3 regions of the Streptomyces sp. NPDC006259 genome follow, and region 3 is predicted to be linked to each of the others. Evidence: riboswitches for the same ligand, from Rfam matches in the RefSeq annotation. Region 3 holds a riboswitch; each other region holds the start of a gene.

Evidence for each region. Region 3 has a riboswitch for thiamine pyrophosphate ahead of thiC (phosphomethylpyrimidine synthase ThiC). Riboswitches for the same ligand answer to the same signal wherever they lie in the genome.
Region 1: linked by a shared signal. The riboswitch ahead of ACFYO5_RS32110 (thiamine ABC transporter substrate binding subunit) and the one ahead of thiC (phosphomethylpyrimidine synthase ThiC) in region 3 are both predicted to bind thiamine pyrophosphate.
Region 2: linked by a shared signal. The riboswitch ahead of thiO (glycine oxidase ThiO) and the one ahead of thiC (phosphomethylpyrimidine synthase ThiC) in region 3 are both predicted to bind thiamine pyrophosphate.

Annotation. Positions count from the first base shown of each region.
Region 1 is NZ_JBIAHY010000009.1:130,739-138,628, reverse strand. It holds gene ACFYO5_RS32155 (FtsK/SpoIIIE domain-containing protein) at 1-36, opposite strand, end outside; gene ACFYO5_RS32150 (hypothetical protein) at 39-395, opposite strand; gene ACFYO5_RS32145 (XRE family transcriptional regulator) at 553-1,284, shown strand; gene ACFYO5_RS32140 (NUDIX hydrolase) at 1,313-1,783, shown strand; gene ACFYO5_RS32135 (HDIG domain-containing metalloprotein) at 1,771-2,331, opposite strand; gene ACFYO5_RS32130 (hypothetical protein) at 2,737-3,999, opposite strand; gene ACFYO5_RS32125 (hypothetical protein) at 4,038-4,217, opposite strand; gene ACFYO5_RS32120 (hypothetical protein) at 4,345-4,971, shown strand; gene rlmN (23S rRNA (adenine(2503)-C(2))-methyltransferase RlmN) at 5,141-6,247, shown strand; TPP riboswitch at 6,305-6,412, shown strand; gene ACFYO5_RS32110 (thiamine ABC transporter substrate binding subunit) at 6,491-7,570, shown strand; gene ACFYO5_RS32105 (ABC transporter permease) at 7,627-7,890, shown strand, end outside.
Region 2 is NZ_JBIAHY010000001.1:374,899-382,788, forward strand. It holds gene metF (methylenetetrahydrofolate reductase [NAD(P)H]) at 1-657, opposite strand, end outside; gene thiE (thiamine phosphate synthase) at 919-1,566, opposite strand; gene ACFYO5_RS01690 (Rv2175c family DNA-binding protein) at 1,702-2,067, opposite strand; gene ACFYO5_RS01695 (NAD(P)/FAD-dependent oxidoreductase) at 2,116-3,324, opposite strand; gene ACFYO5_RS01700 (PQQ-binding-like beta-propeller repeat protein) at 3,575-4,594, opposite strand; TPP riboswitch at 4,939-5,050, shown strand; gene thiO (glycine oxidase ThiO) at 5,048-6,211, shown strand; gene thiS (sulfur carrier protein ThiS) at 6,208-6,408, shown strand; gene ACFYO5_RS01715 (thiazole synthase) at 6,412-7,206, shown strand.
Region 3 is NZ_JBIAHY010000006.1:500,308-508,197, forward strand. It holds gene ACFYO5_RS26800 (SsgA family sporulation/cell division regulator) at 1-346, shown strand, start outside; gene ACFYO5_RS26805 (YibE/F family protein) at 525-2,318, opposite strand; TPP riboswitch at 2,390-2,579, shown strand; gene thiC (phosphomethylpyrimidine synthase ThiC) at 2,572-4,368, shown strand; gene ACFYO5_RS26815 (VWA domain-containing protein) at 4,604-6,082, shown strand; gene ACFYO5_RS26820 (hypothetical protein) at 6,210-7,085, opposite strand; gene ACFYO5_RS26825 (metallophosphoesterase) at 7,278-7,890, opposite strand, start outside.

The DNA.
Region 1 (7,890 bases), on a different contig from region 3:
GACGACCAGCACCAGAACGACCGTGGAGGCGGTCATGATCAGGCCGCCGTGGAGTTCGCGGCAGCGGCGACCAGGGACGTGACCGCGACGGCGCGGAAGGCGATGCCGTGCCGCTTCTGGCCGTTGAAGTCGTTCTCCCACGGCCGCGCGATCAGACCCGTGAGCGCAACGGGCGTGCCCATGGCCAGCTCACCGGAGATACCCGGCTCCGGGACGGTGATGGACAGGATCTCCACCTCGTCGTTGGCCGCGAACATCACGTCCACGGTCATCAGCTTCGCGCCGGTCTCCATGTCGGTGGCGATCTCGCCGGTACGGCGGTCCTTCACCTTGGGCTGCGGGGTCTTGGCGACCATCACGGTCGCGGCGGAGGTGTCCACGGGAATCTGACGCATCGTCTTGTCTCCTGTTGTGGTGGGTTCTTGGCCGACATTCCGTCGGTGAGATCAGGAGACCGCGAGAGGGGGTGGACGCATCACGGCCCGTATGGACGTTTAGGGACGTCTGAGCTATCGTCAAAACGTCCCTACGGGTCCCAAGGAAGGGCACGCCATGGCGAACGAGCGTCTGCGCGCGGCGATTTCGGCGAAGGGCGAGACGATCCAGTCCGTTGCTGAGCACGTCGGAGTCGACCCCAAGAGCGTCGAGCGCTGGATCACCACGAACCGCACTCCGCACCGGGGTCACCGCTGGAAGGCCGCGAGCTTCCTCGGGGTCGACGAGGTCTACGTCTGGCCGTCAGTCGAGAAGCAGGCCGAGAAGGCGAGCGCGTCAGAGCTGATCACGTACTACCCGCACCGGGGTGCGGTGCCTGCCCCGCTGTGGTCCTCCCTGATCGAGAAGGCGACGGACCAGGTCGACATCCTGGTGTACGCGGGGCTGTTCCTCTTCGACAGTCACCCGGACCTGCCGGACCAGCTGGCCGACAAGGCGAAGGCCGGCGCCCAGGTCCGCATCCTGCTGGGTGACCCGGAGTCCGCGGCTGTGCGCCAGCGTGGCGAAGAGGAGGGAATCGGCGACGACCTGGCGGCGCGGGCGCGGATCACTCGCCGGCACTTGCAGCCCGCCATGTCGACGCCCGGCGTTGAAATCCGGCTGCACGACACGATCCTCTACAACTCGATCTACCGGTTCGACGACGACGTCCTGGTGAACCCCCACGTGCTGGGAGCTCCCGCCGGACAGAACCCCGTGATGCACTTCAAGTACCTACCGGGAGCGCGGACGTTCCGGCACTACATGCGGAGCTTCGACTACGCATGGGAGCAGGGGCGGAAGGCATAACCGGGCCCCGGCGTGCGACGCTGAACACATGGCACGCGTCGACTACTTCAACGATCCGAACGCCCCGAAGGCGAACAGCCTCGTCCCCTCCGTGACCGCCGTGGCCCGCAACGAGGCCGGGGAAGTCCTGCTGATCCACAAGACCGACAACGACCTGTGGGCCCTGCCCGGAGGCGGCATCGATCTGGGCGAGTCAGCACCCGACGCGGCTGTACGCGAGACCAAGGAAGAGACCGGGTTCGACGTCGAGATCACCGGCCTGATCGGGATCTACACGAACCCCGGACACGTCATGGCGTACGACGACGGCGAGGTGCGCCAGCAGTTCTCCATCTGCTTCCATGCCCGCATCGTCGGCGGCCAGCTGCGGACGAGCAGCGAGAGCAAGGAAGTGGCGTTCGTCGATCCGAGCAAGCTGGACGAGATGAACATCCACCCGTCGATGCGCATGCGGATCGAGCACGGGTTGGCCGGCCGGGCCGAGCCCTACATCGGCTGAGCCACCATGCGGTCGAGGGTTCGCTCTACTGCGGCCTGGAGGTACGGGCGCGCCTTGCTGATCGCGTTGTGCACCTCGTTGCCCGGCTCGTAGCGGACGAGGATTTCGTCAATCCGGGTGTCGAAGTCGAAGGACTGCCCGGCGGGGCCGGTCGTCATGTCGGCGAAGATCAGTGCGTCGAGGACGGGGGAGTCCTCCCGCTCGTAGACGGCCAGCTCTGCCGAGAGACCGCGCTGCTCCGCTTCGTACACGGCCCCGGAGTGGTGGGCGACTAGCCGCACGAGACGTGCCGGCGCACCCAGCGATTCCAGGTGGCGGGCACCGTCGAGGGGATGGAACCCGGTGTCACGCAGCTCGGGGGCGTAACCGATGTCGTGCAGCCAGGCTGCGGCGACGAGGAGATTCCGGTCAGCCTCCGACACAGCCGCGGTAGCCTCGCGAGCCCGAGCGGCCACAGCCTGAGTGTGCAGCCAACGGTTCCCGAGCTGAGGAAGCAGGGACTCGGCGAGTTCGGCCGCTCCCTGAGGCGTGTCCAGTGCAGAAGGCATGGATGGAACGGTAGCCGAGACGAGCGGTAAGCCGACAGGCCACGATCGAGCGGTTTCGATCATGCGTGCGGTACAACTTTCCCTACTTCATCAAGAGCCCGCGCACGGCGCGGGCGCGCGCCGCCTCTGCGACGCGGCCTGCCTCCTGTCTGCGCCCCGGCTGGCCGCGCCCGGCGGCGCGCTCGGCGGCTGCGGGCATGAAGGGGGAGGCACCCTCTGTGGCTGGGGCGGTCGGCTCCACGGCTTTAGGCAGCCACTTTGGGGCGAGCCTCTAAGATCATGGCCCCAACGTCGTGCTTTAACGGGCAGGTCCACAGACTGCCCGACGCGCCGGAAGCTTACGGGGCCATGATCACTCGCCCCAAAGCAGCTCCAGCCCAAAGCCGCTCCGCCGACCTGGCGGCGCTACTGCGAAGACTCTGGGTTTTTGTAGTGCATTCTACTTGGCAACTGATTTCGCATCGCCATTATTAGCAATTTTCGCGCCGCATTCTTCATGATCATCACATCGCTAGCTTCGAGTGATGGATTCGAGATCCTTGAAAGGATGCTAAATGAAAAGGCGCCAGGGGTAAGCTCCCTGCCGTGCAATCTTCCCTTATGGACGGTATTGGATCTATTTCCGTAGGCAGCTCGCAGTCTCTCGCGCTCCCATTCGGTAGTGGCAAGTTCAAGGGTTTCGTTAAATTTACCTCCGATGTTCATGTGGTTCGAGCAGGATTTGCAGCGCTCCTCATGGTATAGCGATAGTGAGATTGACTCCACGGCGGCGACAAAAGCAACGAGAGCCAAACTGGGGTGCCGAACTTCAACCCTTAGGGCTTCCATGTAGATCGATACGGCAGCCTTAATCCTTGCGCGCCGATTCATAGTGGTCCAGGCGTCATGGATCCAATCCGGGATTTCCAGGAAATCTAGATCCTCAATATTGGGGGCCTCCATCATGCCAGGCTCCATCGCTCTCATCCACCCAGCTTGATCAGGCAACTGCCGCTCGCCCCATTCTAGTGGGGCCGGAGATTCCTGCAGTTCGATAGTTGTATCCCAAATGGCAGACAAAAAGGATACGAGACTGCCAAGCTCTTCTGCCGCCGACCGCTGAGCATGCATCCAGTCATACCCAGTACTTACTCCTCGTATGAGGATTGGGATGGATGGCCGGGATGTCCATGAATTCGCAGATGGCAGGGGGGTGGGTCCGAGCTGCCAGAAGTAGCGTTCAGTGGATGAAAGCTTCATCCGTGATAGGGATAGCTTCCTGGGGAGCCTTTTGGGTTGGTCTCCGTAAGGTGAAATTGCTTCAGAAATAACAGCTGACCACTTATGTGACTTGACGGGCTCGTGGATTCCTGCTGTTGCCAAGTTGATTGCCGACCGAAATGCGTCAATCAAGTCGATGTCTCGTGCGTCCATACCGCATGCCCACACCTGAATCCTGTCCCCCGGTTGAGGGAGCAAGAGGAGGCGAGTGTCGGCTCGTTCGCCCTCGCTCCCGAGGGTCACCGTAAATTCCAGAAAAGGGCCCAGGTCTCCACCGCTGCTACTGCCGTAACCAGACGCGCCGCAATTCTGAGTCATGTAGTTACTAATGCGGGAGATCCATTCATCGCCTTTCGTTGGCCAGGGCACATCAAAATCGCCCAAAAATTCATGCCACTCGTAATGCATGACTGCCGCCCTCCCGTGAGTAAAGAGATATCAGCGTCTCACGCATTGCTGCCACAGGGCAGGTATTTTTGGCGAAACCGGTCGCACTCCTGTTCGGCCTCGTGGCTGCCTCGGCAGTGTTGTCCTTCAGGACGCTTGAAGGCGATAGCGGACGTCGACAGTTCGTCAGCAAGGTGAGGAAGTTGATCAATAAGGCCGCCGAAGTTCAGCGCTGCCACTGATCAGTTGTGACTGTGCTGAGAAACGAGCGTGTGCGGCCGCGTCCTGGCCAGATCGCCCCCTTGTGCGCCCTTCGTGTGCGTGTCACACAGTTCAGAGGCAGGACCTGGGGGAGGGGAGCACTGCATGTCGGTGTTGGGTGGCTATCCGGTGGGGCCGTCGGCCTGGGCCGTCGAGCGGTTTGGGCGGCATGCCGGCGCGCTTGCCGCTGCGGTTCCGGTGCAGTTGGCCAAGGCGCATGGGAAGGCTCATGCCGCGCACCTCGCCGCGGGACTGAAGAAGCGGAGTCCGTACGGCGTCGCCCTTGCGGGAGTGGTGCGCGAGAACCTGGCGGAGACGGCGCGGGAGCTGGGGGAAGCCGTGCGAGACGTGCGCGGGTACGAGTACGCGGTGATCAACGATCACGCACTCTTCCCATTTCGGTACGGGGACAGACCGAGGCCTCTGGACCGAGCCCGGCTGCCGGCCAACGCGTCGCCCACTCGGCACCGGCTGTTTCGGGCGCACGGGCCGCAGCCTCCGGAAGGCCTGTTCGACGTCGATGAGGACCTTGCGACCGAGGAGTACCTGGGGCTGCACGAAGTCTTCGAGGAACTGGGAGCGTCCACCAGGCTGGTCTGTGTGTTCTTCACGGCCGACGCCGAAAACGGCATCCATGCCATCCACTGGGGGGATGCCCACCTCGAACCCGACCGCACCTTCACATGGCCCTACAGGGAACAGCTCCCAGTCGCTCCCGTGCAGCTGGAGTGACGGGTGCTGGCGTCGCTACCTGAGCACGGCCGGTCGGGGCCGGCTGAGTCCTGGGCCGTCCCTGGGCCGTCCGAGGCCGACCAACGCTGACAGTCAGTGCCCACGGGTGACCACCCCCACCCCGCCCTGGCCTGGGCCCCCGCGGATGATCTGCGACACTGGAAGAGTTATGCCGAAGCCCGGAGAACTCACTTTCGTCGCCCCCCGCGGAGCCAAGAAGCCGCCGCGGCATCTCGCCGACCTCTCGCCCGCCGAGCGGAAGGAGGCGGTGGCGGAGATCGGGGAGAAGCCGTTCCGTGCGAAACAGCTGTCCCAGCACTACTTCGCGCGGTTCGCGCACGACCCGGCCGAGTGGACCGACATCCCCGCCGGGGCCCGCGAGAAGCTGCGCGAGGCGCTGCTGCCCGAGCTGATGACGGTCGTACGGCATCTGTCGACGGATGAGGGGACGACCCGCAAGACGCTGTGGCGGCTGTTCGACGGCACGCTCGTGGAGTCGGTGCTGATGCGGTACCCGGACCGGGTCACCATGTGCATCAGTTCGCAGGCCGGATGCGGGATGAACTGCCCGTTCTGCGCGACCGGGCAGGCCGGGCTGGACCGGAACCTGTCCACGGCCGAGATCGTCCACCAGATCGTGGACGGGATGCGGGCGCTGCGCGACGGGGAGGTCCCCGGCGGGCCGGCCCGGCTGTCCAACATCGTGTTCATGGGCATGGGCGAGCCGCTCGCCAACTACAAGCGGGTCGTCGGCGCCCTCCGGGCGCTCACCGATCCCGCGCCCGACGGCCTGGGGCTCTCGCAGCGCGGGATCACCGTGTCGACGGTCGGGCTGGTGCCGGCCATCAACCGGTTCTCCGACGAGGGCTTCAAGTGCCGGCTCGCCATCTCGCTGCACGCCCCCGACGACGAGCTGCGCGACACCCTTGTCCCCGTGAACACGCGGTGGAAGGTGCGCGAGGTGCTCGACGCCGGGTTCGAGTACGCCGAGAAGTCCGGGCGCCGGCTGTCCATCGAGTACGCGCTGATCCGTGACATCAACGACCAGGCCTGGCGAGGCGACCGGCTCGGGCGGATGCTCAAGGGCCGGCCCGTGCACGTGAACCTGATCCCGCTGAACCCGACGCCGGGCTCCAAGTGGACCGCCTCCCGGCCCGAGGACGAGAAGGCGTTCGTCGAGGCCATCGCGGCGCACGGGGTACCCGTCACCGTCCGGGACACCCGCGGTCAGGAGATCGACGGGGCGTGTGGTCAGCTCGCCGCCACCGAGCGGTAGTCTGACCGGCGTAAGCACTGTCCTGTTTTCAGACAGGATCATGATCCAGACATCTTCATATTCCGACAGGGGAGCGCCACAGCGCTGAGAGTGCGGCAACCGGGCCGCAGACCCTCTGAACCTCGCCCAGGTCATTCTGGGTAGGAAGTTCGGTCATCACTCGAGCTGTTGCGCCCTGTCCGGGCCCCTCGCGGGTCCGGGCGGGGCCGCGTCTCTTCCTGGTCACCCCCAGGAGGAATTCCAGTGCACACCAGGACGTTCGTGGCCGCGGTCGTCGGCCTCGGTCTCGTCACGCTCTCCGCCTGCGGATCGTCGGACGACGACGGTTCCCCGCGGAGCGGGAGCAAGACCGTCACCCTCGTCAGCCATGACTCGTGGGTCGTCTCCAAGAAGGTGCTGGCCGACTTCGAGAAGCGGTCCGGCTACCAGGTGAAGGTCCTCAAGGACGGCGACGCCGGGCAGGCCGTCAACAAGGCGATCCTCACCAAGGACAACCCGCAGGGCGACGTCTTCTTCGGCGTCGACAACACCCTGCTCTCGCGCGCGCTCGACAACGGCCTCTTCCAGCCGTACGAGGCCCACGGGCTCGACCAGGTGGACGGGCAGTACCAGCTGGACGCCGCCAAGCACCGGGTCACACCGGTCGACCACGGCGACATCTGCGTCAACTACGACAAGAAGTACTTCGCCGACCACAAGCTGGCCCCGCCCGCCACCTTCGACGACCTGGCGAAGCCGGCGTACCGCAACCTCCTCGTCACCGAGAACGCCTCCACCTCCTCGCCGGGTCTCGGATTCCTGCTGGGCACCGCGGCGAAGTACGGCGACGACGGCTGGCCGGACTACTGGAAGAAGCTCAAGGCCAACGGCGTGAAGGTGGTCGACGGCTGGGAGCAGGCCTACAACGAGGAGTTCTCCGGCTCGGCCGGCGGCAGGAAGGCCGGCGCGGACCGGCCGCTCGTCGTCTCCTACGCCTCCTCGCCGCCCGCCGAGGTGATCTACGGCGACCCGAAGCCGACGACCGCGCCGACCGGCGTCGCGACCGGCACCTGCTTCCGGCAGATCGAGTTCGCCGGACTGCTGAGCAACGCCAGGAACAGCGAGGGCGGCAAGGCGCTGCTCGACTTCCTGGTCTCCAAGGAGTTCCAGGAGGACATGCCGCTCAACATGTTCGTCTACCCGGTGGCGAAGGGTGCGGCCGTGCCCGCCGAGTTCACCGAGTACGGCCCGGCCGCCAAGGATCCCGAGACGATGGACCCGGCGAAGATCGCCGCGGACCGCGACCAGTGGGTCAAGTCGTGGACCTCGCTCGTACTGAGGTGAACCGGCGGGCGGCCACCCGCCGCCGGCGTACCGGGAGCGCGGCGCGGCTGGGACTCATGGTCCTGCCCGTCGCGTTCTTCGGGCTGTTCTTCGCCTGGCCGGTCGCCGCGATCCTCTCGCGCGGGCTGTACTCCGGCGGCGGCTGGCACTTCGGGCGCCTGCTCGACGTGCTGGGGCAGGCGGACACCCGGCACGTCCTGTGGTTCACCACCTGGCAGGCGCTCGCCTCCACCGCGCTCACCCTGCTGCTCGCCCTGCCCGCCGCCTACGTCTTCGCCCGCTTCTCCTTCCCCGGAAAGCAGGTCCTGCGGGCCGTGGTG
Region 2 (7,890 bases), on a different contig from region 3:
CTCGGGGATCACCGGGGTCGCGCAGCCGGCCGCCGACACCCGGTCGCGCAGTCGCAGGTAGGAATCGGACTCGAAGAACATCTGCGTGATGGCGTAGTCGGCGCCGGCCCGGCACTTGTCGACGAAGCGGGCGACGTCCGTGTCCCAGTCGCTGGAGCGCGGGTGCATCTCGGGGAAGGCGGCGACACCGACGCAGAAGTCGCCCGACTCCTTGATCAACTGGACCAGTTCGGCGGCGTAGGTGAGGCCCTGCGGATGCGGCACCCACTCACCCATGGGGTCGCCGGGCGGGTCGCCGCGCACGGCGAGCATGTTGCGGATGCCGGCGTCGGCGTACTGGCCGATGATGTTGCGCAGCTCGGCGACGGAGTGGTCCACGGCGGTGAGGTGCGCGACCGGGGTCAGGGTGGTGTCGACGACGATCTGCTGCGTTTCCTTGACCGTGGTCGCCCGGGTGGTGCCGCCGGCGCCGTAGGTCACGGAGACGAAGTCGGGAGCCACCGCCTCGACCCGCCGGAGCGCGTTCCACAGGCTCCGCTCACCCTGGGAGGTCTTCGGCGCGTAGAACTCGAACGAGTACGTCGTCTTGCCGGTGGCCAGGATGTCACGCACAGTGCGGGCGCGGTCGGTCCTGGTGGATGCGGTTCCAAGGGCCATACCCGCAGGTTAGCCAGGGGACTGGCCTCCCCCCACCAGAACTCGGAAATTTGCCCGAATTGTCTCCTTGTTGTCCATCCCTTGGACGGACGCGGGACGCGCGGGGTGCCCACCGGGGAAGCACAGGGGGCCGGCCGGGAAGGACAGCGGGCCGGCCGGTAACGGGGAAAGAGACGGGGCCGCAGGGAAGGGGAAGGAGGAGGAGGGGAAGCCGGGACGGGCGAGGGGACGGGCGAACGGGTCGGCGCCCGGGCGGCCGGCTCAGATCTCGCGCAGCCGCTTGGCGAACTCCGCCGCCGCGGCACCCGGATCGTCGGCCTCCGTGATCGCCCGCACGACGACGACACGGCGGGCGCCCGCCTCCAGCACCTCGTCGAGGTTGCCGAGGTCGATGCCGCCGATCGCGAACCAGGGGCGCTCGGTGCCGAGCGCCGCGGTGTGACGGACCAGGCCGAGGCCCGGGGCCGGACGGCCGGGCTTGGTGGGCGTGGGCCAGCAGGGGCCCGTGCAGAAGTAGTCGACGCCGTCCTGGACGGCCGCCGCGTCCGCCTCCGTCCCGCTGTGCGTCGAGCGGCCGATCAGGACGCCGTCGCCGAGGACGGCGCGGGCCGCGGGGACCGGCAGGTCGCCCTGGCCGAGGTGGAGGACGTCGGAGCCGGCGGCATGGGCGACGTCCGCCCGGTCGTTCACCGCGAGCAGCCTGCCGTGGCGGGCGCAGGCGTCGGCGAACACCTCCAGGTGCTCCAGCTCCTCGGCCGCCTCGATGCCCTTGTCACGCAGCTGCACGATGTCGACGCCGCCCGCGAGAACCGCGTCCAGGAACTCCGGGAGGTCGCCCCGGTCCCTACGGGCGTCCGTGCAGAGATACAGGCGGGCGTCGGCGAGCTGGGAGCGGGCGGTGTCGGACATGCGGGATCCCCCGGGGCGGTCGGTGGCGCCTCGGGCCTCCCCCGGGGCGGCGGTGCACGGCCGCGGCGGGCCGCGTCCGTGCACCTGAGGGTCGTTCGAACCTGTGGGGCTCTGCGGAGCGATCGGATCTCCGGCTCAGACGGCGAGCGCCTGGGCGCGGCGCTTCACCTCCGTGCCGCGATTCTCACTCAGCGCCTGCGCCGGCGTCCCGGGCAGGGACGGGTCGGGAGTGAACAGCCACTCCAGCATCTCCTCGTCCGAGAAGCCGTCGTCCCGCAGCAGGGTCAGGGTCCCGGACAGGCCCTTGACCACCTTGTCCTCGTCGATGAAGGCGGCGGGGACGTGCAGCGCCCTGTTCTCACCCCGGCGTACGGCGATGAGCTGGCCGTCCTTCACCAGCTGCCGGGCACGTACCACGTCGATATCGAGCATCTCCGCGATGTCGGGCAGGGTGAGCCACGCGGGGACGAGAGCATCGATCTTTGCGTCAATCTCGGTCACCCCTCAAGACTGCCATCCCGGACCGACAGTCGGTAACCGAGCCTCCCCTCAGCGGGTGGAGCCGTCCCCGGGGCCCGCGGGGCGCACCGTCGCCGCTTTGAGCGGCGTCGCCGGGTCCACAACCAGCTCGGGGCTGAGCGGCGCGCCCGACTCGATCAGCCGGCGGCCCTGCGCCAGGTCGCGGGGGCGGCCCACCGCCAACAGGGCGACCAGGCGGTTCTCGCGCAGCCAGCAGACCGTCCAGGCCGGTTCGGCGGGGTCGCCGCGCCACAGGGTGGTGTCGGCGCCGGCGTGGTGGCCGGCGTACTGGACGAAGCGGCCGAACTGCTCCGACCAGAAGTAGGGGACCGGGTCGTAGACCGCGGGGGCCTCGCGGGTGGCCGCGCCCAGGACGTTCGCGGCGACCGTGCGCGGGCCCTGGAGGGCGTTGTCCCAGTGGTGCACGAGGAGCCGCTCGCCGTACCGCCCGGAGGGGAAGGACGCGCAGTCGCCGACCGCGTACACGTCGGGCACGGAGGTGCGCAGACCCGCGTCGGCCACGACCTCGCCGCGCGGGCCCAGTTCGATGCCCGAGCCGCTCAGCCAGGCCGTGGCGGGGCGGGCGCCGATGCCGACGACGACGGCGTCGGCGGGCAGCCGGGACCCGTCGTCGAGGAGGACCGCGCCGGGCTCGACGCGCTCCACGCGCGCGTGGGTGCGCAGTTCGGTGCCGCTGTCGGCGTACCAGGCGGTCATCGGGGCGGCGACCTCGGCGGGCAGGGCGCCGGCCAGCGGCCGGTCCGCGGCCTCGACGACGGTGACCGCGCAGCCGGCCCCGCGCGCGGCGGTGGCGAACTCGGCGCCGATCCAGCCGGCTCCGACGACCACGATGTCGTGTCGGTCGGCGAGCACCGGCCGCAGCCGTTCGGCGTCGTCCAGGGTGCGCAGCAGATGCACGCCGGGGACGCCCTCGGTGCCGGGCAGCCGGATCGGTTCGGCGCCGGTGGCGAGCACGAGGACGTCGTACGGCACGGGCCCGGACCCGGTGTCGAGTTCATGGTCGGCGGGGCGTACGCCGAGAGCCTCGGCGCCCAGCCGCAGCTCGATGCCGAGGCTCTCGAAATCGACGTCGAAGGCCGAGTGTTCGGCCGTGCCGAGCAGGACGGCCTTGGACAACGGGGGCCGGTCGTAGGGCTGGTGCGGCTCGGCGCCGATGACGACCACCGTGCCGTCGAAACCCTGTTCGCGCAGGGCGACGGCGGTCTGCACCCCGGCCATCCCCGCGCCCACGACGACCACCCGCCGCCCCGCCGGCCCGTCTTCTTCCCGCGTCGCGTTCACCCGATCACCTTAAAGGTCGCGCGGACAGGCGCGTTGGGGACGTCCGGCAGCGGCGCGGACACGGGGCCCGGCGCGTAGGGAGCGGTAGCTCTCGGTGATCACCCTGAGGGCCTGTGCCCGCCCTGTCCTCAAGGCCGATCGAAGCGCTCGTGGGCCGAACGGACTCCCCCGGTGGGCCGGCCTGGCCTCAGCGCCAGTGGAAGACCCGCAGGGGGGAGCGGCTGCCGCTGGGGCCGATCACGGCGAACCGGTCGCCCGCTCCGCGGAGCAGCCCGGAACCGGAACCGTGTCCGCGCAACCGGCGGCGGGCGACGGCACGGCCGTCGCGGGCATCGAGCACGGTGATCCCGTTGCCGAACGAGTGAAGCAGGAGAAGCATGCCGCGATGCGGAAGCAAGGTGTGGACGCCGAGCCCCGGGCGCCGCTCCCAGCGGAGCTTGCCCGTGGACAGGTCGAAGCCGCCGATCCGCTCATCGGCGTCGGGCGAGTCGTCCGGGTGGATCAGCTTGGCCACGAGCATCTCGTTCACGACGGCGGCGGGGAGGGCGACCCTTTCGTACGGAGGGGGAAGGGAGACCGACGCCGTCACGTTCCCGCTGTCGTCGAAGACGAGGACTCGTCGTTCGCCACGCCTGCCACGCTCCGTGCTCACGACGACCACCGGATCGGCGCACATGATCCACGCATCGACCTTCGGGGCCTCGCTCGGCAGCGGACTGCGCCAGAGCGTGGCGCCGTCCTCGGGGGCAGCCGACTCCACTTGCCTGTCCGTCACCGAGACGACGCGCCGGCCGCTCAACGCCGTGTGCGGAGTTGAGCGGTGGAAGTAGCCGAGGTCACGACCGTGATGGTCCCGGGACCACAGTCGGCTGCCTGTGGCGAGGTCGACGGCCGCGACTCTCGGCCGGCCCCCGTCGGTTCGCCCGTCGTCGAGATGCAGCACCAGGGCGATGCCGTCATGGGCGTCCGGGGAGACGGCCAGGAGCACGTCGCGGTCCGGCACGGGCCAGGTCCAACGGACCGTGCCGGTACCGATGTCGTACGCCCGCAGCCGGTCGAAGTCGGCACGTACGACGAGTTCGCCGATCAGCCAGCCGCCCAGCGGTTCATCCTCGGAGGTGCCGCCTCGGCTGTTGTCCTCGGCGGCTTTCCCCGCGGGCCGCAAAGCCCTCAGCCGTCGAGTGGGCCCCCAAGCGGATACCGGCACGCTGTCCTCGTCCATCCCTGCCCCCCGACGAATCCGATGCGATCAGACGTGGCTCGTGAAGATACCCGGAACCCCCGGGCAGGGCTCCGGACGGCGACGCACCGCCACGATCCCCCGCCCGTGAGCGGCCCCCGCACGGGCGTCGGCTGGGCATGTCGTCCGGGGCGCCCACCCCACAACCGGCCCCCACAGGGCGCTCCCCCGACCTCCTCCCGTCGCGCCCCGGGCGGACGTAGCGGGCGGGAACAGGGCCGGAGCAGGGCCGGAGCAGGGCCGTCGGGCGGCGGGCCACCGGCGGAGGCTCCCTTACCGAGACGGACGGCGGGAGGCTAGGGTGGCCGACGAAGAGCACTCGCGGGAGCCCGGACGCACCGGGCTGAGAGGGAGGCTGGCGGCCTCCGACCGTACGAACCTGATCCGGGTCATGCCGGCGAAGGGAGGGGCTGGACGCCCATGTCCTCACATACGTCAGGGGTCCTCGTCGTCGGGGGCGGCATCATCGGACTCGTCACCGCGTGGCGAGCCGCGCAGCGCGGGTTCGCCACCGCGGTGGTGGACCCGGAGCCGGGCCGCGGGGCCGCGCAGGTGGCGGCCGGAATGCTCGCCGCCGTCACGGAACTGCACTACGGCGAGCAGACACTGCTCGCCCTGAACCTGGAATCGGCCCGCCGCTACCCGGACTTCGTGGCCGAGCTGACCGAACTCACCGGCCACGACCTCGGCTACCGCCGGTCCGGCACCCTCGCCGTCGCGCTGGACGCCGACGACCGCGCCCATCTGCGGGAACTGCACGCTCTGCAACGGCAGTCGGGGCTCGCGTCGGAGTGGCTGTCCGGGCGGGAGTGCCGGCGGCTGGAACCCATGCTCGCGCCCGGGGTGCGGGGCGGACTGCGGGTGGACGGGGACCACCAGATCGATCCGCGGCGGCTGGCGGCGGCGCTGACGGCCGCCTGCGAACGGACCGGCGTGACCTTCCACCGGGACTGGGCCGAGCGGCTGACCGTGTCGGCCGGGCGCGCCACGGGGGTCCGCACGCGCGCGGGTACGACGCTCGCCGCCGAACAGGTGGTGCTCGCGGCGGGCAGCCTCAGCGGGCGGCTCGCGGGCGTCCCCGCGGAGGCCGTGCCGCCGGTACGGCCGGTGAAGGGGCAGGTGCTGCGGCTGACGGTGCCGCGGCCGTACGCCCCGTTCCTGACCCGGACGGTACGGGCCGTGGTGCGCGGCAGCCAGGTCTACCTGGTGCCGCGCGAGAACGGCGAACTGGTCGTCGGGGCCACGAGCGAGGAACTGGGCTGGGACACGACGGTGACGGCCGGGGGCGTGTACGAGCTGCTGCGGGACGCCCACGAACTGGTCCCCGGGATCACCGAACTCCCGCTCACCGAGACGCGCGCGGGGCTGCGTCCCGGGTCGCCGGACAACGCGCCGCTGCTCGGGCCGGCCGGGCTGGACGGACTGCTGCTGGCGACCGGGCACCATCGCAACGGCGTGCTGCTGACACCGGTCACCGGCGACGCGATGGCGCATGCGCTGGTCACCGGTGAACTCCCCGACGAGGCCCGTCCCTTCACGCCCGGACGGTTCCGCGCCGCCGCACTCTCGGAGCAGCCCGCATGAAGATCTCGGTGAACGGCGAGCGGCGCGAGGTCGCTCCCGGCACGGCCCTCGACAGCGTCGTACGGTCGCTGACGCCGGCGCCCTCCGGCGTGGCCGCCGCCCTCAACGAAACCGTCGTGCCCCGCGCGCGGTGGTCCGCCACCGCCCTCAGCGACGGAGACCGCGTGGAAGTCCTCACCGCCGTCCAGGGAGGCTGAGCCATGGCCGACGACCCCTTCCTCCTCGGCGGTACGGCGTACGCGTCCCGTCTGATCATGGGTACGGGCGGTGCGCCCAGCCTGGAGACGCTGGAGCGGGCGCTGGTGGCGTCCGGGACCGAGCTGACGACCGTCGCGATGCGGCGGGTGAACCCCTCGGTGCACGGGTCCGTGCTGTCGGTGCTCGAACGGCTCGGCATCCGGGTCCTGCCCAACACGGCGGGATGCTTCACGGCCGGGGAGGCGGTGCTGACGGCACGGCTGGCGCGGGAGGCGCTGGGGACCGATCTGGTCAAGCTGGAGGTCATCGCCGACGAGCGGACGCTGCTGCCCGATCCGATCGAACTGCTGGACGCGGCGGAGACGCTGGTCGACGACGGGTTCACGGTGCTGCCGTACACCAACGACGACCCGGTGCTGGCGCGGAAGCTGGAGGACGTCGGGTGCGCGGCGGTGATGCCGCTGGGGTCGCCGATCGGGTCGGGGCTGGGGATCCGCAACCCCCACAACTTCGAGCTGATCGTCGAGCACGCGCGTGTGCCGGTGATCCTGGACGCGGGGGCCGGTACGGCGTCGGATGTGGCGCTGGCGATGGAGCTGGGGTGTGCGGGGGTGATGCTGGCGTCGGCGGTGACGCGGGCGCAGGAGCCGGTGCTGATGGCTCGGGCGATGCGGGGGGCTGTGGAGGCGGGGAGGTGGGCGCGGCTCGCGGGCCGGATTCCCCGCCGTCGCTTCGCGGAGGCGTCGTCGCCCACGGATGGCCGCGCCGCCCTGGATCCGGAACGCCCGGCGTTCTGAGGACGGCGGCTGCCCGGCGGGCGGCGGGCGGCTGCCGGGCGGGATACGGCGCTTTCCCGACGCCCCCGCCAGGTGATCCGGTGCCGCAGTCCCGCACCGCCACCCCACCCGCGCGCCGCCCGTGACAGTCGGCCAAGAGGTGAGCCTCGCCCGCGCGGGCTCAGCGCCGCCGGCGGCCGACCGCCCGGGTCCCGCGACGGCTGGGCGAGCGCCGGCCGGGAGGGCCGCGGTGAAGGCCCGGAGGGGCGCAGGAGATGCCGGGCGGCCGGGAACACCGTCGGCGGCGCTCCGAACGGCACGGGCGTCGTCCGGTCGTCGCCCGGACGCCCGGAGAACGCGGGCTCGTCTGGTCGCCGCCCGGACGCAGCGAGGCGCGGGTAATGACCGGCCGGTCGGAGCTGCTGGGCGCGGGCGATGGCCGGTCGGTCGGAGCTGCTAGGTGGGGGCACTGACCGGGACGGTCGGAGGTGCTGGGCGCGGGCGATGGCCGGGACGGTCGGAACTGCTGGGCGCGGGCAACGACCGGTCGATCGGAGCTGCTAGGTGGGGGCACTGACCGGGACGGTCGGAGGTGCTGGGCGCGGGCGATGGCCGGGACGGTCGGAGCGGCTGGGTGGGGTTGCCGTGTCGGTCGGCGGTGTCGCTCGTCACAGGTCCGCTTCAGTCGCGCTGCGATACCGGTGT
Region 3 (7,890 bases):
GTGCGATCCGTACGCCGTACGGCTCACCTTCCATCTGCCCGGCGATGCCCCGGTGACCTGGGCGTTCGGGCGTGAGTTGCTCATCGACGGGGTGGGCAGGCCGTGCGGCGAGGGAGACGTGCGAGTCTCGCCGGCCGACCGGGACGTGCTGGGCGAGGTACTGATCAGGCTGCAGGTGGGTGGCGACCAGGCGCTGTTCCGCTCGTCGGCGGCGCCGCTCGTGGCCTTCCTCGACCGCACCGACAAGCTGGTCCCGCTGGGACAGGAGGGCGCGTTCGCCGACTTCGACGCCCACCTCGACGAGGCCTTGGACCGGATCCTGGCGGAAGAACAGAACGCCGGATGAGGCCTGACGGAGCGGTGGTGGCGCGATGGTGCAGGAACGCTTCTGCGAGGGGGCGGCCGGCTGCGTCGACGATCACCAGGGCGGCGATCGGAGCGAGAGCGCCGTCTGACGGAGCGTGAGGTCGGCGGGCGCTCGAGGGGAGTCGGCCCCGATGACTCTCTTCGAGCGCCCGCCGGTGTCAGTGCTTGCGCCGCCTGCCCTTGCCGCCCCGGGCGACCTGCGGGACCGGACCCGCCGTACCGGCCGTCGTGGGCCCCGGTGCTCCCGGTGTCCCTGAGGCCGGGTCGGGAAGCGCGCCGGTGCCTGACCGGTCCGCCGAGACCACGAGCGCGGCGAGCGCGGTGGTGACCGGGACCGACGCGACCAGACCGATCGAACCGACCAGCGTGCGCACGATCTCCGCGGCGACCAGCTCGCTGTTGGCGACCGTGCTGACGCTGCTCTGCGCGATGGAGAACAGCAGCAACAGCGGCAGCGCGGCGCCGGCATAGGCGAGGACGAGCGTGTTGACCACGGACGCGATGTGGTCGCGGCCGATCCGGATGCCCGCCCGGTACAGACCTCGCCAGCCCATCGAGGGGTTGGCCTCGTGGAGTTCCCAGACCGCCGACGTCTGCGTGACCGTCACGTCGTCGAGGACACCGAGCGAGCCGATGATGATGCCGGCGAGGAGCAGACCGCTCATGTCGATCGTCGGGTACAGACCGTGGATGAGACCGGTGTTGTCGTCCGTGTTGCCGGTGAGCGCCGCCCAGTCGACGAACCAGGAGCCGAGGACGCCGATCAGCAGCAGGGAGATGAGTGTGCCCAGTACGGCCACGGAGGTGCGGGCAGACAGGCCGTGGCACAGGTAGAGAGCGATCAGCATGATGGCGCTCGCTCCGACGACCGCCACGGCCAGCGGGTTGGAGCCCTGCAGGATCGCGGGCAGGACGAAGAAGTTCAGCACCATGAAGCTGATGGCCAGAGCGACCAGCGCCATGACTCCCCGCAGCCGCCCGACGACCACGACGGCGACGGCGAAGATGGCCGCGAGCAGGCCCATGGGAACACGGCGGTTCACGTCGGTGACCGAGTACTGGAGGTCCTTCGGTGCGGAGGGCTCGTAGGCGACCACGACCTTCTGGCCCTCGTGCAACTGCCGTGACTGGTCCGGTTGGATGATCTCGGTGAACGTACGGCCCTTGTCCGCGCCGGTGTCCACGCGGATCGTGGCCCTCTTGCAGGTGCCGTCCGCCTGCTGTTGCGCGGATGAGCCCTCAGCGGTCGAGGTGTCCCCGGTCGGAGTGCCGCCGGAGGCGTTCGCCGACGAGCAGCTGATCTTCACGACCTCGGAGACCGTCGCCTGCTGCGTCTGCCGGTCGAAACCGACGCCGGTGCGCTCATGCGCCGGGGCACCGCCGGGCCACAGCGTGACCAGACCGACGAGCACGGCCACGCCGAAGGGGACGAGGACGGCTGCGATGACCTTGCGCAGATGCTTGGAGACGGGGGCGGCCGGGCCATGGCTGTGGCTGTGCCCGTGGCCGCCACCCGGACCGGAACCGTGCCCGCCGCCGTGCCCGCCGGGGCCGCGTCCATTGCCGTGCCCAGGGCCGTCATTGCGGCCGTCACCGTGGTCCTCGTCGGAGCCGTGTCCGTCAGCCGGGCGCGGGCCGTGTCCATGGCCTCCGCCGAGGTTCCCGTCACCAGGCCCGCGTCCGTGACCTCCGCCGGAGTCACGGCCCGAGCCCTGCCCGCCCCCGGTCCCGAATCCGTATCCGCCCTCGGGACCGCGACCAGGACCAGAACCAGGACCGCGACCCTGACCGACACCCGGGCCAGGACCCCGACCCGGTCCCGAACCCGGTCCGGGACCGGAATCGCCGCCGGGGCCGTACCCCTGGTCTCGTCCCGGGCGTCCACCGGGAGGCATGCCCGGATCGCGGGGCTGTTCGGGAGGGGGAAACGGAGGCGGAGGTGTCGTGGTCACCGCCCGATCATCGCAAGAACGACAGAGGCCCACTGTTCACCGCGCCACAAAGGACGCTAGCGTGGGGGCACCTTTGCACACGCGGGAGCTCGGAGCACCGGGCTGAGAGGGCGCTGACCTCCGTATTCGCGATGTTTCACGTGGAACGTCACCACAACCGAGTGATGTTTCACATGAATCGTCGGCGGACGGAAGCCGCTGCGTCGACCGCCGAACCTGTTACCGGGTAATGCCGGCGTAGGGAGTAGGTCTCATGACCAACAAGGACGCACGCACGCCTGCCTCCGCGCAGACCTCTGACGAGGTCTCTGCCGACGGGGAGACCGGGAAGTCCATCGGATGGCACAAGGCGTATGTCGAAGGCCCACGCCCTGACCTGCGCGTGCCGGTCCGTCAGGTGCATCTCACCAACGGGCAGTCGGTCACGCTGTACGACACCTCGGGCCCGTACACCGATCCGCTCGTCGAGACGGATGTCCGCCGAGGGCTGCCGCCTCTGCGGGAGAACTGGGTGATCGGCCGCGGCGACACGGAGGAGTACGCGGGCCGCCCCGTCCGTCCGGAGGACGACGGGATCAAGCACACCTCGCCACGCGGCGGCCTGCGCAACCTGGACGCGGTCTTCCCCGGACGGCCACGCCTGCCACGCCGCGGCCGCGACGGCCGGGCGGTGACCCAACTCGCCTACGCCCGGCGCGGAGAGATCACCCCGGAGATGGAGTACGTGGCCATCCGGGAGAACGTGGAACCCGAGGTCGTACGGGAGGAGATCGCGGCCGGACGGGCGGTGCTGCCGGTCAACGTCAACCATCCGGAGATCGAGCCGATGATCATCGGCAAGCGGTTCCTGGTGAAGGTCAACGCCAACATCGGCAATTCGGCGGTGACGTCCTCCATCGAGGAGGAGGTCGAGAAGATGACCTGGGCGACCCGTTGGGGCGCCGACACGGTCATGGACCTGTCCACCGGCCGCAACATCCACACCACCCGTGAGTGGGTGTTGCGCAACTCCCCCGTCCCCATCGGCACGGTGCCGCTGTATCAGGCGCTGGAGAAGGTCGACGGCCGCGCGGAGGAGCTGACCTGGGAGATCTACAAGGACACCGTGATCGAGCAGGCCGAACAGGGTGTGGACTACATGACCGTCCATGCGGGCGTTCGCCTGCCGTACGTCCCGCTGACGGCGAACCGCAAGACCGGCATCGTCTCCCGCGGCGGCTCGATCATGGCCGCCTGGTGTCTGGCCCACCACAAGGAGTCGTTCCTCTACGAGAACTTCGAGGAACTCTGCGAGATCCTCGCGGCCTATGACGTCACGTACTCGCTGGGCGACGGTCTACGGCCCGGTTCCATCGCGGACGCCAACGACGAGGCGCAGTTCGCGGAGTTGCGGACGCTCGGGGAACTCAACCGGATCGCGAAGCGGTTCCATGTTCAGACCATGATCGAAGGGCCGGGCCATGTCCCGATGCACAAGATCAAGGAGAACATCGACCTTCAGCAGGAGATCTGCGAGGAAGCGCCGTTCTACACGCTCGGCCCGCTGACGACGGACGTCGCACCGGCGTACGACCACATCACCTCCGGCATCGGCGCCGCGATGATCGCCTGGTGGGGCACGGCGATGCTGTGCTACGTCACGCCCAAGGAACATCTGGGCCTGCCCAACCGCGACGACGTGAAGACCGGCGTCATCACCTACAAGATCGCGGCCCACGCGGCCGACCTTGCCAAGGGGCACCCCGGTGCTCAGGAGTGGGACGACGCGCTGTCCGACGCCCGCTTCGAGTTCCGCTGGGAAGACCAGTTCAACCTGGCTCTGGACCCGGACACCGCGCGGGAGTTCCACGACGAGACGCTGCCGGCCGAACCGGCCAAGACGGCTCACTTCTGCTCGATGTGCGGACCGAAGTTCTGTTCCATGAAGATCTCCCATGACATCCGCCGTGAGCACGGCGGCAGTCGGGCGGAGGTCGAGGAGGGAATGGCGCAGAAGTCCAAGGAGTTCGCGGCGGCGGGCAACCGGGTGTATCTGCCGATCGCGGACTGAGGGGCGGGCGACGGCACCGCTGCCGTGCGTGCTGGACACGGCAGCGGTGCCACAGGCGTTCGCGTGCGTTGGAGGTGCAGCCTATGGTGGTCGGGCCGACCGTGGTGGGGGCCGGCGACGGTCGAGTCGTGGGGAAGGCCGGACCGGGTGGTCGCCGGGTGTGGGAGGCGGGCGGTCGGCGCTCGGCTTCGTCCGAGGACGGTGATTCCGGGCCGAGGCTCGGCAGACTGGTGTCATGACAGCGCGATCCATGAGCAAGGGCGCCAATCTGCCGGTCGATGTGCCGTCCGTACGCGTCGAGATCAGTTGGTCCGAGCGGGGCGGCGGGCCGGACGTGGATGTGTCGGCCCTGATCCTCACCGCCGCCGGGAAGGTGCGTGACGACACCGACTTCGTCTTCTACAACCAGCCGCGGCACGCTTCCGGCGCCGTTCGGCATCTGGGGAAGCGGAGCGCCGGCGGCGTCGTCACCGACGCGGTCGAGGTGGACCTGCCTTCGCTGGAGAGTGCCGTCGCCCGTGTGGAGCTGTGCGCGTCCGCCGACGGCGGCACCTTCGGGCAGGTGGCCGATCTGGCGCTCAGGCTGCTCGACGCCGAAAGCCTGACGGAGCTGGCCCGGTTCGAGATGCGAGGGGAGACGGAGACGGCGTTCATCGCGGGTGAGTTGTATCTGCGGGAGGGGCGTTGGAAGTTCCGGGCGGTCGGGCAGGGGTATGCCTCCGGGCTCGCGGGGCTGGCCACCGACTTCGGGATCAGCGTCGATGAGGAACCCGCTGGTACGGCAGCCGCCCCGGCCGCACCGGCCGTTCGCACACCGCCCCCGGTCACTCCCCTGCCCCCTGTCGCGCCCCTGCCCCCGGTCGCGCCCCCGCCCCCAGTCACGCCCCCGCCGCCCCTGTCGGCTTCGGCCGCCCCCGCCGCCGTACCCGCACCGCCTTCCGGAGCCAGGCTGACCAAGGGAGAGGAACGCCTTCCGGTCGATATGCGCAAGCGGCTGTCGCTGCGCAAGCAGCAGGTGGCCGTGAGTCTGAGCAAGCGTGGTGCGGAGGGGGTCACCGCGCGGGTCGTTCTGGTGCTCGACGCGTCGGGGTCCATGTCGTTCCTGTACTCCGGCGGCGTGGTGGCGGACGTGGTCGAACGCATGGCCGCTGTGGCGGCGCAGCTCGACGACGACGGCGAGATGCAGGCGTGGACCTTCGCATCGAACCCGGCCCGTCTGCCGGATCTGCGGCTGGGCGAGCTTCCCGAGTGGCTGCGGCTGCACGTGCGGGTGGGGGAGATCAGCCTGTTCCGGCGGAGCAAGAAGCCGCAGAAGGGGCTGCGACCGGGCCAGGTCGACATGCGCTCGGTCGGCATCCAGAACGAGGAACAGAAGGTGATCGCCCAGGTCAGAGACTACGTACGGGGGAATCCGGCGACGGCTCCGACGCTGGTGCTGTTCTTCTCCGACGGAGGCGTCTACCGCGATGCCGCGATCGAGAAGGAGCTGCGGGCGGCGGTGGAGGAGCCGATCTTCTGGCAGTTCGTCGGACTGGGCCGCTCCCACTACGGCGTCCTGGAGCGGTTCGACGCGTTGCCGGGCCGGCGCGTGGACAATGTCGGCTTCTTCGCCGTGGACGACATCAGCACGATCCCGGACCAGGAGCTGTACGACCGCCTCCTGTCGGAGTTCCCGAGGTGGCTCACGGCCGCGGGCCGGGCGGGGATCATCTGACCGGCATGCCGGTCCTCGCCCTCCGGCCCCGTCCCGTGTTTCCTCGGCCCCCGTCCCCTGTTCCCCCCGTCCCCTCGGCCCTCGGTGTACGGCTTGCGCTCCCCCGGAGGGGGCGCAAGCCGAGGGCCTATTCCGGCTGGTGCTCCGGGCCCCCGAAGTCCGGACTGGAGTAGTCCGGGCTGCTGAAGCTGGGGCGGGAGCCTGCCGAGGTTCCCTCGTCCGGGCTGCTGAAGCCCGGACGGTCGTAGCCGATCTTCGGCAGGCGGCCGGTGGGCGCAGACGGGGCCGGTGCGGGGGCGAGTGCGGCGCCGGCGTCCGGGTTGGCGAGGGCCTCGCGCAGGAAGGGCATGATGCCCCGCTCCAGCAGGGCTTCCCGCCAGGCCTCCTTCGCGCGGTCCACCTCCTCGCTCAGCGCGCTGTGCGGGCCGGCCTCCAGGGAGGGACGGTTGCGCAGGGCGGTGAGCAGGAGGCCTACGGTCGCGACGAGGATCGCGGCCGCGGCCACCGCCCCGAACGTCCATCCGGTGATGAGCATCGTCCTGGCGAACGCCGGCTCGGGGTCGAGCATCCGCAGGATGTAGCCGACGAGCAGGAATATCACCGCGGCGGTTCCGGCGAGGACGGGGGTGAGCACAGCGGCGATGGCGACGGCGCCCGCTCCGGCGGCCTCGGCCGCCTCGCCCACGGTGGCGGCGAATCCGATCCCGCCGACGCCCGGCTCACCCGAGCCGGACTCATGGCCGGCGGAGGAGGGACCGGAGGACGCCGGATGGCGCAGTTCCTCGCGGACCTTCACATAGTGCTGGTACTCGGTCGCCGCGGCCGCCGTGATGAGCGCGGAGGCGTTGAGCGCCATGGTGCGCAGTTGTTCGGGGTTGAGCCGCTGCCCCACAGCGGCCAGTTCCGGGTGGTGTGGTGCGGAGCGCAGCGCCTCGTTGAGGATCCGCTCGTACTCCTGGCGGTCCTCGCTGTGCAGGTGCTGCGGAACGCTGTTCATGTGCATCCCCCGATGCTCCGTAGGGCTTGGGGCTCGCATGCCAACGAGCCGTCGGGCAGAAACGGAGGGGAGCCTGCTACGGATAAAGCGATGGTAGAGCGGCGACGGCATGAGGTAACAGGGGGTTTGCTGAAATTGACCCCTGCTCCGCGGTGCCGTCGGGCGGGTCCGGCGCGCGCGGCGACGGACCCGTGACCGTCAGGTGGGCAGCGGAAGTTGCTGGACCAGCAGCTTTCCGGCCATCGTCACTCCGCCGTCCATCGCGATGGCCAGCCCGCCGGCGTAGACGTGCGGCCCCGCCACCACGGGACGGGCCGAGTCCTCGTCGTCCTCGGAGCCGACTTCGCCCAGCAGATACGGAATGGGGCTGTGGCCGTGAACGATGCGGGTGCCGCCGTACGTATCGAGCAGGGAGCGGACGGCGTCGGCGCCCCCCTCGTCGCGGAAGGAGAAGCGCTTGGTGAACTTGCGGAACAGGTCCCACACCTCGTCCGCGTCGTTGCGCGTGATCGTCTCGCGGACGGTGTCGTTGACGGCCTCGATCGAGTCGCCGTAGTCGAGGTAGGCGGTGGTGTCGGAGTGCACGAGCAGATGACCGTCGACCTCCTCCATGGCGTCGAGGCGGGCCATCCACTGGAGGTGGTGGTCCTGGAGGCGGTCCATGTCCGACTTCTGCCCGCCGTTGAGCAGCCAGGCCGCCTGGAAGGTGGCGGTCCCCGCTCCGGAGTTGACGGGGGTGTCGCCGAACCGCTTCGCGCCGAGCAGGAGCAGTTCGTGGTTGCCCATGAGCGCCTTGCAGTAACCGCCGGCC